2 regions of the Actinobacillus porcitonsillarum genome follow, and region 1 is predicted to be linked to the other one. Evidence: riboswitches for the same ligand, from Rfam matches in the RefSeq annotation. Region 1 holds a riboswitch; the other holds the start of a gene.

Evidence for each region. Region 1 has a riboswitch for lysine ahead of DDU33_RS09615 (Na+/H+ antiporter NhaC family protein). Riboswitches for the same ligand answer to the same signal wherever they lie in the genome.
Region 2: it holds a riboswitch for lysine, as region 1 does, so the genes downstream of both, lysC (lysine-sensitive aspartokinase 3) here and DDU33_RS09615 (Na+/H+ antiporter NhaC family protein) in region 1, are expected to answer to the same signal.

What each region holds. Positions count from the first base shown of each region.
Region 1 covers NZ_CP029206.1:1,990,734-1,997,836, reverse strand. The annotation lists gene DDU33_RS09645 (DedA family protein) at 1-23, opposite strand, end outside; gene purR (HTH-type transcriptional repressor PurR) at 34-1,044, opposite strand; gene metX (homoserine O-acetyltransferase MetX) at 1,154-2,224, opposite strand; gene DDU33_RS09630 (SanA/YdcF family protein) at 2,442-3,155, shown strand; gene purU (formyltetrahydrofolate deformylase) at 3,185-4,021, opposite strand; gene DDU33_RS09620 (H-NS family histone-like protein) at 4,086-4,478, opposite strand; lysine riboswitch at 4,671-4,867, shown strand; gene DDU33_RS09615 (Na+/H+ antiporter NhaC family protein) at 4,996-6,531, shown strand; gene DDU33_RS09610 (substrate-binding domain-containing protein) at 6,704-7,103, shown strand, end outside.
Region 2 covers NZ_CP029206.1:1,587,774-1,594,876, reverse strand. The annotation lists gene DDU33_RS07630 (LPD38 domain-containing protein) at 1-776, opposite strand, end outside; gene DDU33_RS07625 (MazG-like family protein) at 947-1,456, shown strand; gene DDU33_RS07620 (preprotein translocase subunit SecG) at 1,453-1,755, shown strand; gene DDU33_RS07615 (hypothetical protein) at 1,775-2,059, shown strand; lysine riboswitch at 2,173-2,361, shown strand; gene lysC (lysine-sensitive aspartokinase 3) at 2,444-3,796, shown strand; gene yciH (stress response translation initiation inhibitor YciH) at 3,850-4,161, opposite strand; gene pyrF (orotidine-5'-phosphate decarboxylase) at 4,216-4,908, opposite strand; gene lapB (lipopolysaccharide assembly protein LapB) at 4,926-6,119, opposite strand; gene DDU33_RS07590 (LapA family protein) at 6,119-6,403, opposite strand; gene DDU33_RS07585 (integration host factor subunit beta) at 6,421-6,702, opposite strand; gene rpsA (30S ribosomal protein S1) at 6,816-7,103, opposite strand, start outside.

The DNA.
Region 1 (7,103 bases):
AAAAATTCAATTAAAAACTCCATTCAATATACCTTATTGATTTAAATTAAGTACCGATTTACGTTGTACAAGTTCTGGATGAAACTCTAAAATTTGAGGTTCACTCACTTTTTCTTCTTTTTGGATTCGCTCTAATAATAAGTTCAGTGCTTGTGTACCTAAACGTGATTTAGATTGATGAATCGTAGTAAGCGGTGGTGCATAAAAACGAGAACTATGAATATTATCGTAGCCAATAATAGAAATATCATTGGGGACGGATAATCCTCGTTCAGTAATTGCTGAAATTGCACCTAATGCCATAACATCATTAAAGCAGAAAATCGCTGTTGGCAATTTTTCTAAACGGAATAGGTTATTCATACACTCATAACCATCTTCAGGTTCAAAATCCCCTTCGGTAATCCATTCTTGATGTACAGGTAAATTCGCTTCTTTCATCGCTTCTAGAAAGCCATTAAAGCGATCTCTAGCGGTTGTTTTTTCTAAATTTCCTGCAATGACACCAATTTCTTTATGTCCATTATCAATTAAATGTTTTGTTGCAAGATAACCGCCTTCAAAACTGTTATCTAAGATGCGATCACTTTTTTCATCATGACGCCCCCAATCCATGATTACCATAGGAATGTTTGTTCCATTGAAAAGTGTAAGGGAGTTTTCAGTGTACTCTGTGCACATTACTAATACGCCATCTACACGTTTTTTTATCAACATATCTAAATGGTTTTGGATCTTTTCTGGGTTGTTTTGTGTGTTACATAAAAAGAGAGAATAGCCTTGGCGATAGCAATATTCTTCGACTGCTAAAACAATTTCAGCAAAAAAAGGCGCTTCACTCGTTGTAATAATCATTCCGATAGATTTTGTCGTATTAACTTTTAAGCTACGAGCAACTGCGCTAGGAGAATAATTTAACGATTGAATCGCATCCCAAACAGCTTTAGTTGTATCTTCTGCGACAAATCGAGTTTTATTAATGACATGTGATACTGTTGTAGTTGATACACCAGCAAGTTTTGCAACATCTTTAATAGTAGCCATAATTGATACCTAGGTTAAAATTAAGGCTTTATTATAACTAATTTTGGCTAAAATAAGTGATAAAAAGTGTATTTTTCTACTCTTGATATATGCTAAAAGTTTGAAGATTCTATTTTTTTAATGCTTGTTTAATCATAGGCTCAAAGAAATCATAATCGACAAGAAAGGAATCATGTCCAAAAGTGGAATTAAATTCGTGATAATTGACTTTAATACCAGCATCAATTAAACGTTGGCGGCTTTTATGGACATCTATCTGTTTAAATAATTGATCGCTTGTAACTGCCACCAAAGTGTAGTTTGCTTTAATACGTGTTAAAGCAGAAGACTCATTTTCAAATCCTTGTGCGGGATCATATAGATCAAGAGCTCGGAGTAAACGTAGATAACTATTAGCATCAAAGCGGTCTAAAAACTTTTCACCTTGATAAGTTAAATAAGATTCAACTTGGAAATGGTCTCCCCACATTTGTCCGTGTTGTTTTGTTTCTCTGCCAAATGCTTTTGCTAACTGAATATCAGTTCGATATGTTAGCATGCCTAACATTCTGGCTATTTTTAACCCATTGTCAGGTGCAATTCCTTCGTAATAATCCCCTTGGTTGAAACAAGGATCGTTGATAATGGCTTGGCGCATAACGTGGTTAAAGCCAATGGCTTCGGCACTCAATGTGAGGGATGAACAAAGATTGATAATATTATCCACAAAATGAGGGTATGAAATACCCCATTGGGTTGCCTGCATTCCGCCAAAAGACCCGCCAACAACGGCATGTAAATGTGGAATATTGAGCTTATCGAGTAATGCTTTTTGTACATTTACAATATCTTGAACGGTAATAACAGGGAATTGGCTTCCGTAAGGTTTACCGGTCTGAGGATTGATTGATGAAGGCCCTGTCGTACCTTTACACCCACCAAGTACGTTAGAACAGATAAAGAAATATTGGTCGGTATCAAAAGCAAGTCCCGGACCAATAAAATCTTGCCACCAACCTTTGTTGGGTGGAGGTAAATATGGCTCGGCATCCCCCGTTAATGCGTGGCAAAGGAGTACGGCATTGCTTTTATTTTCATTGAGCGTGCCGTAAGTCTGATATGCTACTTGAATTGGAGAAAGTGTTCCGCCAAATGTGAGTGAAAGCGGAGCTTCTTCAAAGAGAGTAAGAGAGAGAGCCATATAACCTTGTTTGCAAAAAAAGGCGGAATTTACACCGCTTGTTATCTTAATTATGTCAATAAGGTAACGTTCACATGAAAATTTGTCAAGAAATTTTAGACGTCTAAACGTCTAGAGTGCTAAGTTTTCACTTGTAATTTTTATTTGCTTCGCTATGCTTTGCAACTATATAGTAAAAGTTGAGTCTGAATAATGTCATTTTTAAATTTAGTACTGTATGAGAGAAGAAATTTCACAACCTAAAAGTAATCGAATTGGAGTATTACTGTTAATAAAAAGATGGATGTCTTGTGGACGCTCTTTTATAAAGTGGAGTGTCGGGGGATTTATTTTTTTCGTATTAGCATTATTAGGTATCGATTTTATTACAGGGTATTCCGTTAAGGATAGAATTTATACAGATATAAATAAATTGCCGGATTTCCATACTGCGGTTATATTAGGTACAGCAAAATTTTATTCCAAGGGCGTTCCTAATTTATATTATCAATATCGTGTTGAAGCTGCCTCACAATTAGTTAAAGAACACCAGATAAAACATTTATTAGTAAGTGGAGATAATCAAACACCTTACTATAATGAACCTAAAGTCATGACAGAAGATCTGCTAAAGATGGGAGTGCCTAAAAACATTATTCAGCAAGATTTTGCTGGATATCGCACTCTAGATTCTGTTATTCGGGCAAATAAAGTGTTTAAACTTGCTCCTTTTATTATTATCAGCCAGCAATTTCATTGTGAGAGAGCTCTATTTATTGCTAAAACACAAAATATTGATGCGGTTTGTTTGGTTGCAAAATATCCAGAAGGGCATGTTAAGGTAAGAATTCGAGAGTTTTTTGCTCGAATAGGAATGATTTGGGATTATATCGTTAATAACCAGCCAAGAACTTTTGAGAAGGTTGTTGCTAAAGAATTGAAAACAAATTAAAAGTCCACCATTATGTGGACTTTTGTTTTTTATAGGATGATGGTTTTATTTTGATAAACAAAAACACGTTCATCAAAAACCAATTCAAGTGCTCGTGTCAGAACGGTTTTTTCGACATCACGCCCAGCTCGCATCATTGCATCCGCAGTATAAGTATGATCCACATTAATGACATTTTGCATAATGATAGGACCTTCATCCAGTTCATTATTGATAAAATGTGCGGTGGCTCCGATAATTTTTACGCCTCGCTCATAAGCTCTTTGATAAGGTTTAGCACCAATAAATGCGGGTAAAAATGAATGATGAATATTAACAACACGGTTAGGGTAGCGAGCCACAAATTCCGGATTTAATACACGCATATATTTGGCAAGAACAATATAATCAGGATTATATTGATCAATTTTTTCTGCTAAAAGCTTATCGTGCTCAACACGTGTTAATCCTTCATGACTGACTAAATAGAACGGGACATCAAAACGTTCGGTAAGTTGGCGTAAAGAATCATGATTCCCTACTACGGCAGCAATTTCGACATCCAAACCACCATAATATGTTTTCATGAGAATATCGCCTAAACAGTGTGCTTCTTTTGTAACAAGAATAACAATGCGTTTACGCGCTTTAGGTTTTAGTTGATAAGAAGAGCCTTCTGGTAAGGTAAATTGAAGATCGGCTAATAAGGTTTGATCATTAAAAATACCTTCTAATTCAGTACGCATAAAAAAACGTTTGGTTTCGTTTTCAACAAATTCACTATTTTTTAAAATATTAAGTTGATGTTTGTAACAAATATTCGTGATTTTGGCGACAAGCCCTGTACTATCAGGGCATTCCGTTAATAAAATTTTTGTTTCGATCATGATTATACTTCCTAAAAAATAGAAAAGAGAACCAATAAAGGTTCTCTTTATGTTTTATAATAATTTAGATCTCAAAATCAGCGAGGTTTTTGCCCACTAATTCACGCGGTGTACGACCTTGGCCTGTCCATGTTTTTTCATTGCCGTTGGCATCAATAAATTTATACTTTGCTGGGCGAGGAGCTATGGCTTTACGTACTTTTTTCTCAACTTGTCCACCTAGTAATGCAACAAGTTCTTCCGCTGAAATGCCGTCTTGAGCAAGCATTTCTTTATATTTATTTAAACCTTCTAAGAATTTAGCTTGTTCTAATTCTTGATTTTTTAACTCTTCACGCTTTTCTTCAATAACAATTGCGAGCTTTTCTTGTAAACTTTCTAATTGTTCTAGAGATGTTTCTCGTGCAATAACACGTAAGCTACGAATATTAGATAATGTTTTTAATGCATCAGACATCATTAGTTCCTCTATAAAAAATAAGTAACAAATATTTAGCTTTTGTTTTTTATATTAAACAATATCTATTATATTACCCTAATATATTTGGAGGGTAAATAATAAAAATCAAAAATGATTTAAGGTAAAAGGCTATTTTATAAAAATACTCTTGTTTAAGTCCTTGATTTCATGTACTCTAGCTGCAATCCTACAAATTGTAGAGGCGCAGGTCCGATAAGTACTTTTTCTGAGTGGAAAACGATGAGGAAAAAAGAAAGGCGTATCTGCCGAAATCAATTAAGCGTCATCTTAATTGGTTGGGGTCGTTATCGAAAGGGACGACACTGTCGTGATACTTAATTTAAATGAAAGACATTTAAATAAGTTTGCGGAGTGCTACTGTGAGTTAGGTTAGGGTTCGTTTAGACATATTCTTTATCCAATCCCCTTCCTTGTAATTTACCTCTTTGTGTGAATCATTTCAGTAGATCTTATTTTTACAATATCTTTTATCAAAAATAACTTTAGAGGTTTTATGAATCTTGTCGATTATTCAGCATCATTTTGGTCTGTTGTACCGGCGTTATTGGCTCTCATGCTTGCCATTATGACTCGCCGTGTACTGATTTCATTAAGCGTTGGTATTTTAGTTGGGGCATTAATGCTTTCAGGTGGAGATGTTATTGGTGCGCTTATTTACTTAAAAAATAGTGTTATTTCTCTGATTTATAAAGGTGGCGATGAGGGATTTAATGCGAATAATATCAGTATTATTCTCTTTTTAGTTTTACTTGGCGTATTAACTTCATTGCTTAGTGCATCTGGCGCTAATCAAGCCTTTGCAAATTGGGCTCAAACTAAAATAAAAGGTAAACGTGGTGCAAAATTAGTTGCAGCTTGTTTAGTTTTCGTAACGTTTATTGATGATTATTTCCATAGCTTAGCAGTTGGTGCAATTGCTCGCCCGGTAACAGATAAATTTAAAGTTTCACGAGCAAAATTGGCTTATATATTGGATTCTACCGCAGCGCCTATGTGTGTCATGATGCCGATTTCAAGTTGGGGTGCATATATCATCACACTCGTTGCCGGTTTATTAACAACCCACGCTATTGCCGGATATACACCATTAGGCGCATTTATTACCATGAGTTCAATGAACTTCTATGCCATTTTTTCTATTGTCATGGTATTTTTCGTTGCTTATTTTAGTTTTGATATTGGTTCAATGGCTCGATTTGAGCGTCATGCATCTCATCAAGAAGAAGTTGAGGATGAGATTATCGAAAGTAAAGGGAAAGTTTCTCATCTGATTTTACCTATTATTGCGTTGATTATTGGTACTGTCGCAATGATGCTAAAAACAGGCGGAGATGCTTTAGCTGCAAATGGTACGGAATTTAGTGTATTAGGTGCTTTTGAAAATACAACCGTAGGGATTTCTCTTGTAACAGGTAGCGTATTAAGCTTAATCGTATTAACAATTTGCTTGGCATTAAATCGTAGTTTATCTGTCGCTGAATACGTTAAATCTTATGGTTTAGGCGCTAAAATGATGTCTGGTGCGATTTTGATTCTTTTCTTCGCCTGGACTATCAATGGTGTGGTGAGCGACATGCAAACAGGGAAGTATTTATCTAGCCTTGTTGCAGGTAATATCAATCCAGCCTTTTTACCTGCAATTTTATTTGTTTTAGCTTCTGTTATGGCATTTTCAACGGGAACAAGCTGGGGAACATTTGGTATTATGTTACCGATTGGAGCTTCAATGGCGGTAAACTCAGATCCTAATTTAATTATTCCATGCTTATCTGCGGTAATGGCGGGAGCCGTTTGTGGAGATCACTGTTCTCCTGTATCAGATACCACGATTTTATCTTCAACAGGTGCGCAATGTAATCATATGGATCACGTTATCTCGCAACTCCCGTATGCATTACTAGTGGCATGTGCATCTATTGCTGGCTACTTAGTTCTCGGTTTTACGGAATCTGGTCTATTTGGTTTTGTAACAACGGCAATTGTCATGGCGATTTTAATTTTCGTATTTAAAGCGAGAAAAACAGATTAAAGTTGTCGTTTGATCAAGCGGTAAATATTTTTCTTTATTTTGCAAAGTTAAGTATTTACCGCTTTTTATTTTAAAAATATTGAGAAATGTGAACAAGCTCACATCATTTTTACTCCAAGAGGAGTACTATGATCCCATTCTACAAAACTTGTGTAGGATTAGGAGAATTAAAATGAAAACAAGTTATTTCAAACCTTTAGTTGTGGCGATGGGATTAGGTTTTTCAGTGTCTGGATATGCAGAGACTCGTGTCGGCATAACCTTTTATCATCATGGCGATGACTTTATACAATTGATGAAAAAGGAAATGTCAAATAAAGCAATTTCTCATCATCTTCAATTATTGTTTAATGATTCTCAGAATTCTCAATTTGTTCAAAATAATCAAGTAGAAGGATTACTCAAACAGAGAATAAATGTTTTAGCGGTAAATCTCGTTTATCCTCACGCATGGGATACCGTATTAGGTAAAGCAAAAGAAAAAAATGTTCCCGTTATTTTCTTTAATCGAGATCCAGGGGAAAAAGCAATAGCCAGCTATAATAAAGCCTATTATGTGGGGGCTTTACCGG
Region 2 (7,103 bases), 400 kb from region 1:
GCATCTAACCACCCTTCTAACTTACCACGCTCTTTACGAGAGTTATATTCGTTTGCAAGCGTTTGTGCTTCTTCACTTGCCTCATAGTAACGGCTTTGAATTGCAAACTCATTCGTTGTGCCAATCAATTGGTTTAAGAATGGGGTGCGAGTTCGTCTGCCAAGTTGTTCACGATTTGGATTTTCAATAAAAATCGTTTGTAGTTCTTTCAATGAGCCAAGCATTGAACCATACCCATCAAGGAGGTTTTTAATCTGTTCTGGGTGCATATCAATACCTAATACATCGTTTAATTCAACAGCAACATCTTTCCAAAATTGTGCGGTTGTTGATTTGGATTGTTCCGATTTTAATTTATCATCACGCACAAAATTAGTGGTGATTTGGCTACCAAATGCTGAACGATTTAACACATTTTGCATTAAAGGTTGCAGAATTGTTGGTGTTGCTGTTAAGGCAAGTTTTTCTAATGGAAATTTTGCAGCCGAAATTTCACTAGGGGAAATCGGTGCAAAGGTTCTCATGGAATGCACAAACATATTGGTTGCGGCTTCCGACATTGAAATATCTGCCATTCCTGCTTTCACGATATTCACAGAGAAATTCCATGCCATTTGTGGCATACCAAAACCCACAGGGATTTTGAAGTATTTGTCTAGGCCCAATGGGAGTGGAATATAACGTGTAATATCGCCAAGCTGATCCATTTTATTACCGCCCTCATCGTCATCATCTAACGCTCGTAATGCAGCATAAAGTGGCATCATTACCGCCATATATCACTTTGGGTTCACAATGGCGTATCTTATTTTCATATAGATAAACCAAAGACAATTAACTTTGGTTTTTTAATGAGACATGCTCTATGGAGCAAGGCAAAAGAATTGAGTAAGAAAGAAGATAAATTATCAGAATTATTAAAAAGTATTGAGTTGAAGGAAATTAAATGAACCGACTTATCCAACAAATCAAGCAATGGGCTGAAGACCGCAACCTGATTAAAGGCTCAGCGCCACAAAAACAACTCTTCAAATTTGCCGAAGAGCTAGGCGAACTCTTCGCAGGACACAACAAAAAGGACAAAGAACTGATTAAAGACAGCATTGGCGACTGTTTTGTCGCGCTAACCATTTTAAGCGCCCAATTTGGTTATCACTGCTTAGATAATGACATTCTTGAAGCCTACGAATGCTACCAATTCCCTCCCGAGAAATTTTCCGGCACCACAAATTTAAATTTTCTCTTAAGCTGGGCAGGAAACCTCGCCAGTGCTTTAGAATACGAAGAAATAGCCGAACCTTTTGAACTTATTGGATTGTTGGCTTATAACTTAATGCATTACGCCTACGGTGCAGGATTTGATTTCTACGATTGCGTAAAACACGCCTACGACCAAATCAAAGACCGCAAGGGAAAAATGATAGATGGTGTGTTTGTTAAAGAGGAAGATTTATGACCGAAGCCATCAGCGTAAACCACCGCACTTTCCAAACGCTCGCCATACAGTCATTACGCTACTGTATGGGGCGTAGAACCTTTGCTGTGATAGATTGCGTGGAGTTTATCCGTGAACATTGGCAAGACCTTACCAAACACGCCAAAGCCATCATCATTCGAGATCTAGACGAAGCATTGCAATCCCACGAAGACGACCTAAAAGCCAGCAAAGAATTTTGCTACTTGGGCGATGAGTGCGATTACCGAACGTGGAAAACCCTAAGAGAATGGATCAACACACAACCTAGCTTTCGCTAGGTTTTTTATTGGAGGAAATATGGAAAATTTATCCTTTTCACAGAAAGGCGAAAAAGAAGCCTTAAACTCAATTAGAATGATGGCACTTGCTAATTTAACCGAAGATAGCGTATTACTTCTAACAGTTGAAGATGTTGCCATCATGGCACAGCGTGATCGTTCTGTTATTGATAAAAAGATAGTAAAGCTTCCTTCATTTCCTAAACCTGTATCAATAGACCCAAATAACCCCAACCCTCGCCCACGTTATGTTGCTGGAGAAGTTGTTCGTTGGTTTAGAGCAAATTCAAAACGCTTTAAATAAATTATTGCCCTTCAACAAAATTGTGATAAGCTATTCAAACGGAGTAAAATCCGTAACCTTTAAAATTAACCGTTACGCCAAAATTACGCATTTTTAGCGTAACTTATTGATTTTAAAGCAAGAGAGGTGCAACATTCAGGTAAGCTAATCTAAGGCAACTAGGGCTGATTGAGGATTAGACGATGGGAGTGATTGCCGAGGTGTGAATTCACTAGACTGGAATGAACATCGGCTAGGTTAGGTTGAATCCTACTAGCTGTCATTTAAAACACTTTTGTTTTAAATGGAGTGCTCTGATTGAATGGTACCAACCGACTAATCTACTCAATTTCCTTTCCGAATCCACTACAACCACATTTTTTATTATCTTTTTAGGGAAATCTTATGTCTAAACTTTCTGTGGCTAAATTTGGTGGTACCAGCGTTGCAAATTTTGACGCTATGACATTATGTGCAAACATTGTAACAACAGATCCAAATACACGTGTTGTCGTATTATCTGCTTCAGCAGGTGTAACAAACTATTTAGTGGAATTAGCAAACGGCTGTGATAAAACTCGCCGTACTGAAATTCTCGAAGCGGTTAAAACCATTCAATACAACATTATTGATAAACTTCAAGAACAAGCACAAATCCGTGCAGAAATTGATACCTTATTGAATCATATTACTGCGTTAGCAGAATCAGCAAGCTTAGCGACATCGGATGCGCTTACTGATGAGCTTATCTCGCACGGTGAAATGATGTCTACTAAAATCTTTACTCAGCTTTGCGTAGAACGCGGTTATCCTGCCGTATGGGTTGATGTTCGTGATATTGTGGCTACGGATAGTCAATATGGAAAAGCTGTACCGAATGACGAAAAAACAAAATCACAAGCTGACGCCATTTTAAAACCACTTCTTTCAGCTGGCAAAGTAGCGATTACTCAAGGATTTATTGGTCGTAACGATGAAGGAAAAACAACAACGTTAGGACGCGGTGGTTCTGACTACTCTGCTGCACTCTTAGCCGAAGTTCTTAATGCTGATGATGTCCTCATTTGGACCGATGTGCCAGGGATCTACACAACAGATCCTCGTGTTGTACCAAATGCTCAACGTATTGATACCATGGCATTTAATGAAGCGGCTGAAATGGCAACCTTTGGTGCGAAAGTTTTACACCCGGCAACCTTATTACCTGCTGTGCGTAGCAACATTCCTGTTTATGTTGGTTCAAGCAAGGCACCGGAACAAGGCGGTACTTGGGTAACACGTGATCCACAACCACGCCCAACATTCCGTGCGATTGCTTTACGCCGTAATCAAACACTTTTAACGCTATCAAGTCTTTCGATGCTTCATGCAAAAGGCTTTTTAGCTAAAGTCTTCACGATTCTTGCAAAACACAATATTTCTGTGGATGTCATTACAACATCTGAAGTGAGCATTGCGGTAACTTTAGATAAAACGGGTTCTGCTTCATCCGGCGCTGATATGTTATCTCAAGCATTACTTGATGAGTTGAATGAACATTGCCACGTACAAGTTGAGAATGATTTAGCACTTGTCGCTATCATTGGTAACAATTTACATACGCAGGCTGGTGTAGCAAAACAATTATTCCATCACTTAGAAGGCTTTAATATTCGTTTAATTAGCTATGGTGCAAGCACAAATAACGTGTGTACATTAGTGAAAAACCAAGAAGCTGATGATATTGTTCGTGCTTTACATGCAGGGTTGTTTGAATAGATAGGACAAGCGGTCAAAATAGGGAAAGAAATAACTATTTTGACCGCTATATTTTAACCTCCGGCAAGTTTAACCTTAAAGCCTTTTTGTTCTAGTAACTGTTTAAGTAAATCTCGATTATCGCCTTGTATTTCTATCATCCCATCTTTAACGGAACCACCAACACCACTACGCTTTTTTAGTTCTGCGGCAAGCAGTTTTAATTCGGCATCTTCAAGATCTAACCCTGTAATAATGCAAACCCCTTTTCCTTTTCGACCGCTTGTTTGACGTTGAATACGAACAATGCCATCCCCTTTAGGTCGTTCAATCTTCTCTTTTTCGGGTTTAATACGCCCCGTTTCCGTAGAATAAACTAAAGTCATATATCTCTCTCAAAATAAAATCCCCTCATGAGAGGGGATATTAAAGCGTCATTATTATGCGATACTCGCATTAATGAATTTTAACACCGCCAAAGGATCTTTCGCCTGTGTAATTGGTCTGCCAATCACTAAGAAATCAGAACCTGTTTCAATTGCTTGTTTTGGTGTCATTACACGGCGTTGATCGCCAAAATCACTACCTTCCGGACGAATACCTGGGGTAATGAGTTTGAAGTCCTTACCGCAATGTGTACGTAATACTTCAACTTCTTGTGGAGAACATACTACGCCATCGCAGCCTGCACGTTGAGCTAAATGTGCTAAACGAATAACTTGTTCCATTGGAGAAGTATTAATACCAATTTGCAATAAGTCTAAATCTTCCATACTTGTTAATACGGTTACTGCAATCAATAACGGTGCATCTTTCCCATACGGTTCTAAAATTTTCTTCGCTTCTTCCATCATTGCCAAACCGCCTGAAGCATGTAAATCTACCATCCATACACCAAGATCTGCAGCTGAACGAACAGCACGAGCCACTGTATTAGGGATATCGTGATATTTTAAATCAAGAAAAACATCAAATTTACGCTCATGAAGTTGTTTTACAAAAGTGGTTCCTAACGTTGTAAACATTTCTTTCCCCACTTTTAAACGACAAAGCGAAGGATCAACTTGATCTACAAATGCTAGGGCCTCACGTTCGGTTTCGTAATCTAATGCAACGATAACTTTATTATTCATATGGAACTCCGATGATTTTAAATTGTTGTGTCAATACTATGAATAGGTTTAATTTTTTCCCACTGCCGGCAAGATGGGCAATACCAATTTAAACGGTAACTTTGATAGCCACAGTTTAAACAACGATACTTGAATCCTTTTTTTATCTGCTCGCCAACCATATTATGAAGCAAAATGAGACTCTCTTTTCCACTTCCTTCTTCAGCTTCATTGATTTGGTAATGAATAAAACGATGGAATGTCAATAAATGAGGATATTGTCTTACCTGTTGGTAAAGTTTTGATTGTGCAGCAGAAACGCCATCTTTTTCCTCAATCAATTGCGTGAGTGCTAAATCCACACCAGCATTATGTTTTACTTGATTCGCTCGGATCAAGAAAATTTCATATCCGCCAAGATCTTTTAATGTTAAATAACAAGTGCGTATTTTATCGAGCACTTCACCTATATAATCCGAATCCTGTATCAAGACTTTTTCATAGTAATCCGCAGCCGTTCTAAAACGTTGATTTTCGAGATGGTAATCACCTAACATCATTGAGGCTCGAGCGCATTGTGGGAAATGTTCTAAAGCCTTCTCCAAAAGCGATAAAAATGCATTTTGATCTTCATTTTTAACCGCTTGAGCATATTCACAATAATAATGAGCAAGCGGTATGCGATCTGTTTCCGGCGCTATTTTTAATAATTTTTCGGACACGTTAATCGCTTTCTTCCATTCTTTGGTTTTTTGATAAATTTCCATCAATTGAGAAAGTGAATTCACCGCAAATTCTGGTTCATCTAACAAAAGAATATAGTAATTTTCTGCCCGATCATAAAAACCTGCCGCCATAAAATCTTTCGCAAGTTGCTGCTTGGCAAGTAATTTTTGTTCAATAGAATAATCTGGACTTGAATCTAACGCCTGGTGAATCCGTAATGCACGATCAACTTCGCCCCTCGAGCGAAAGAGATTTCCAAGCGTTAATTCTGCTTCAAATTGAGATTCGGTTGCGATTTGATTTTCCGACTCTTGCTTTTGCAACATAGAGAGGAAAAGATCAACCGCTTTTTCTTGCTGATTAGATAAAAGGAAGTTCAATCCCGTGACATAGTCACGGGAAAATTTATTTTGGATAGATTCTTGATCCTTTTTCGCACTACGTTGCCCCATATACCAGCCATAAAGAGCGGCAATAGGAAGTAAAAGGAACAATAATTCGAGCATTATTCAGCCTTAGGCGTGGTTAATTCGGTAATCTGTTGTGATTGACGTTTTACTCGGCGATTTAACGCTAAGTTTTGAAGTTTTAATTTTAGGTAAAAAATACCGGTTAAAAGCCAGCCTAGGATTAGACCAAAACCAAATAATACCGCAACTAAAGTAGATAAACGGATTTCACTTTGTGCAATAACATAGTTAAAGGTAATTAACTGATCATTATTGGCACCAATGGTAACTCCCACAATAACAACCGTTAAAACAATAATTAAACCTAATATATATTTCATATCATAACCTCACGTAGTTAGGATAAATCTACACGTTCTTTTAATTCTTTACCCGCTTTAAAATGCGGAACAGACTTCGCTTCTAATTTGACGCTTTCACCAGTTTTGGGATTGCGCCCTACGCGTGCATCACGATAGTGTAAAGAGAAACTACCAAATCCTCTAATTTCAATACGCTCACCATTTTCTAAAGAAAACATTATTTTCTCAAGAATTTCTCTTACGCCTTCTTCAACCATATTTAAATGAAGTGAAGGATTTTGTGAAAATAAGTTATCAATCAATTCTGATTTCGTCATTTCTTTTCCACCTATACGAATTATATTTAAAGAAACGAATACCCTTTGTTTAAATATAACACGTAGATAAGCGGGTATGCTTTACATACCCGCTTCAGAGAAGAATAAATTAATTATTCGCCTTTAGCTGCTTTGAATGCTTCTGCAAATGCATTTGGCATAGCAACTTCTTCTTTGTTCACTTGAGCAATTGCTGCTGATTCTTCAGCTTCTGCTTTTGCACGAACAGATAAGTTGATTACGCGAGCTTTACGATCTACACCTGTGTATTTCGCTTCGATTGCATCGCCTACTGAAATTACAGAAGTGATGTCTTCTACGCGATCAAGTGTCGCTTCGTTTGCACGAATATAAGCTTCAACGCCACCTTCTAATTCAACCGTAACACCTTTTGCATCAAC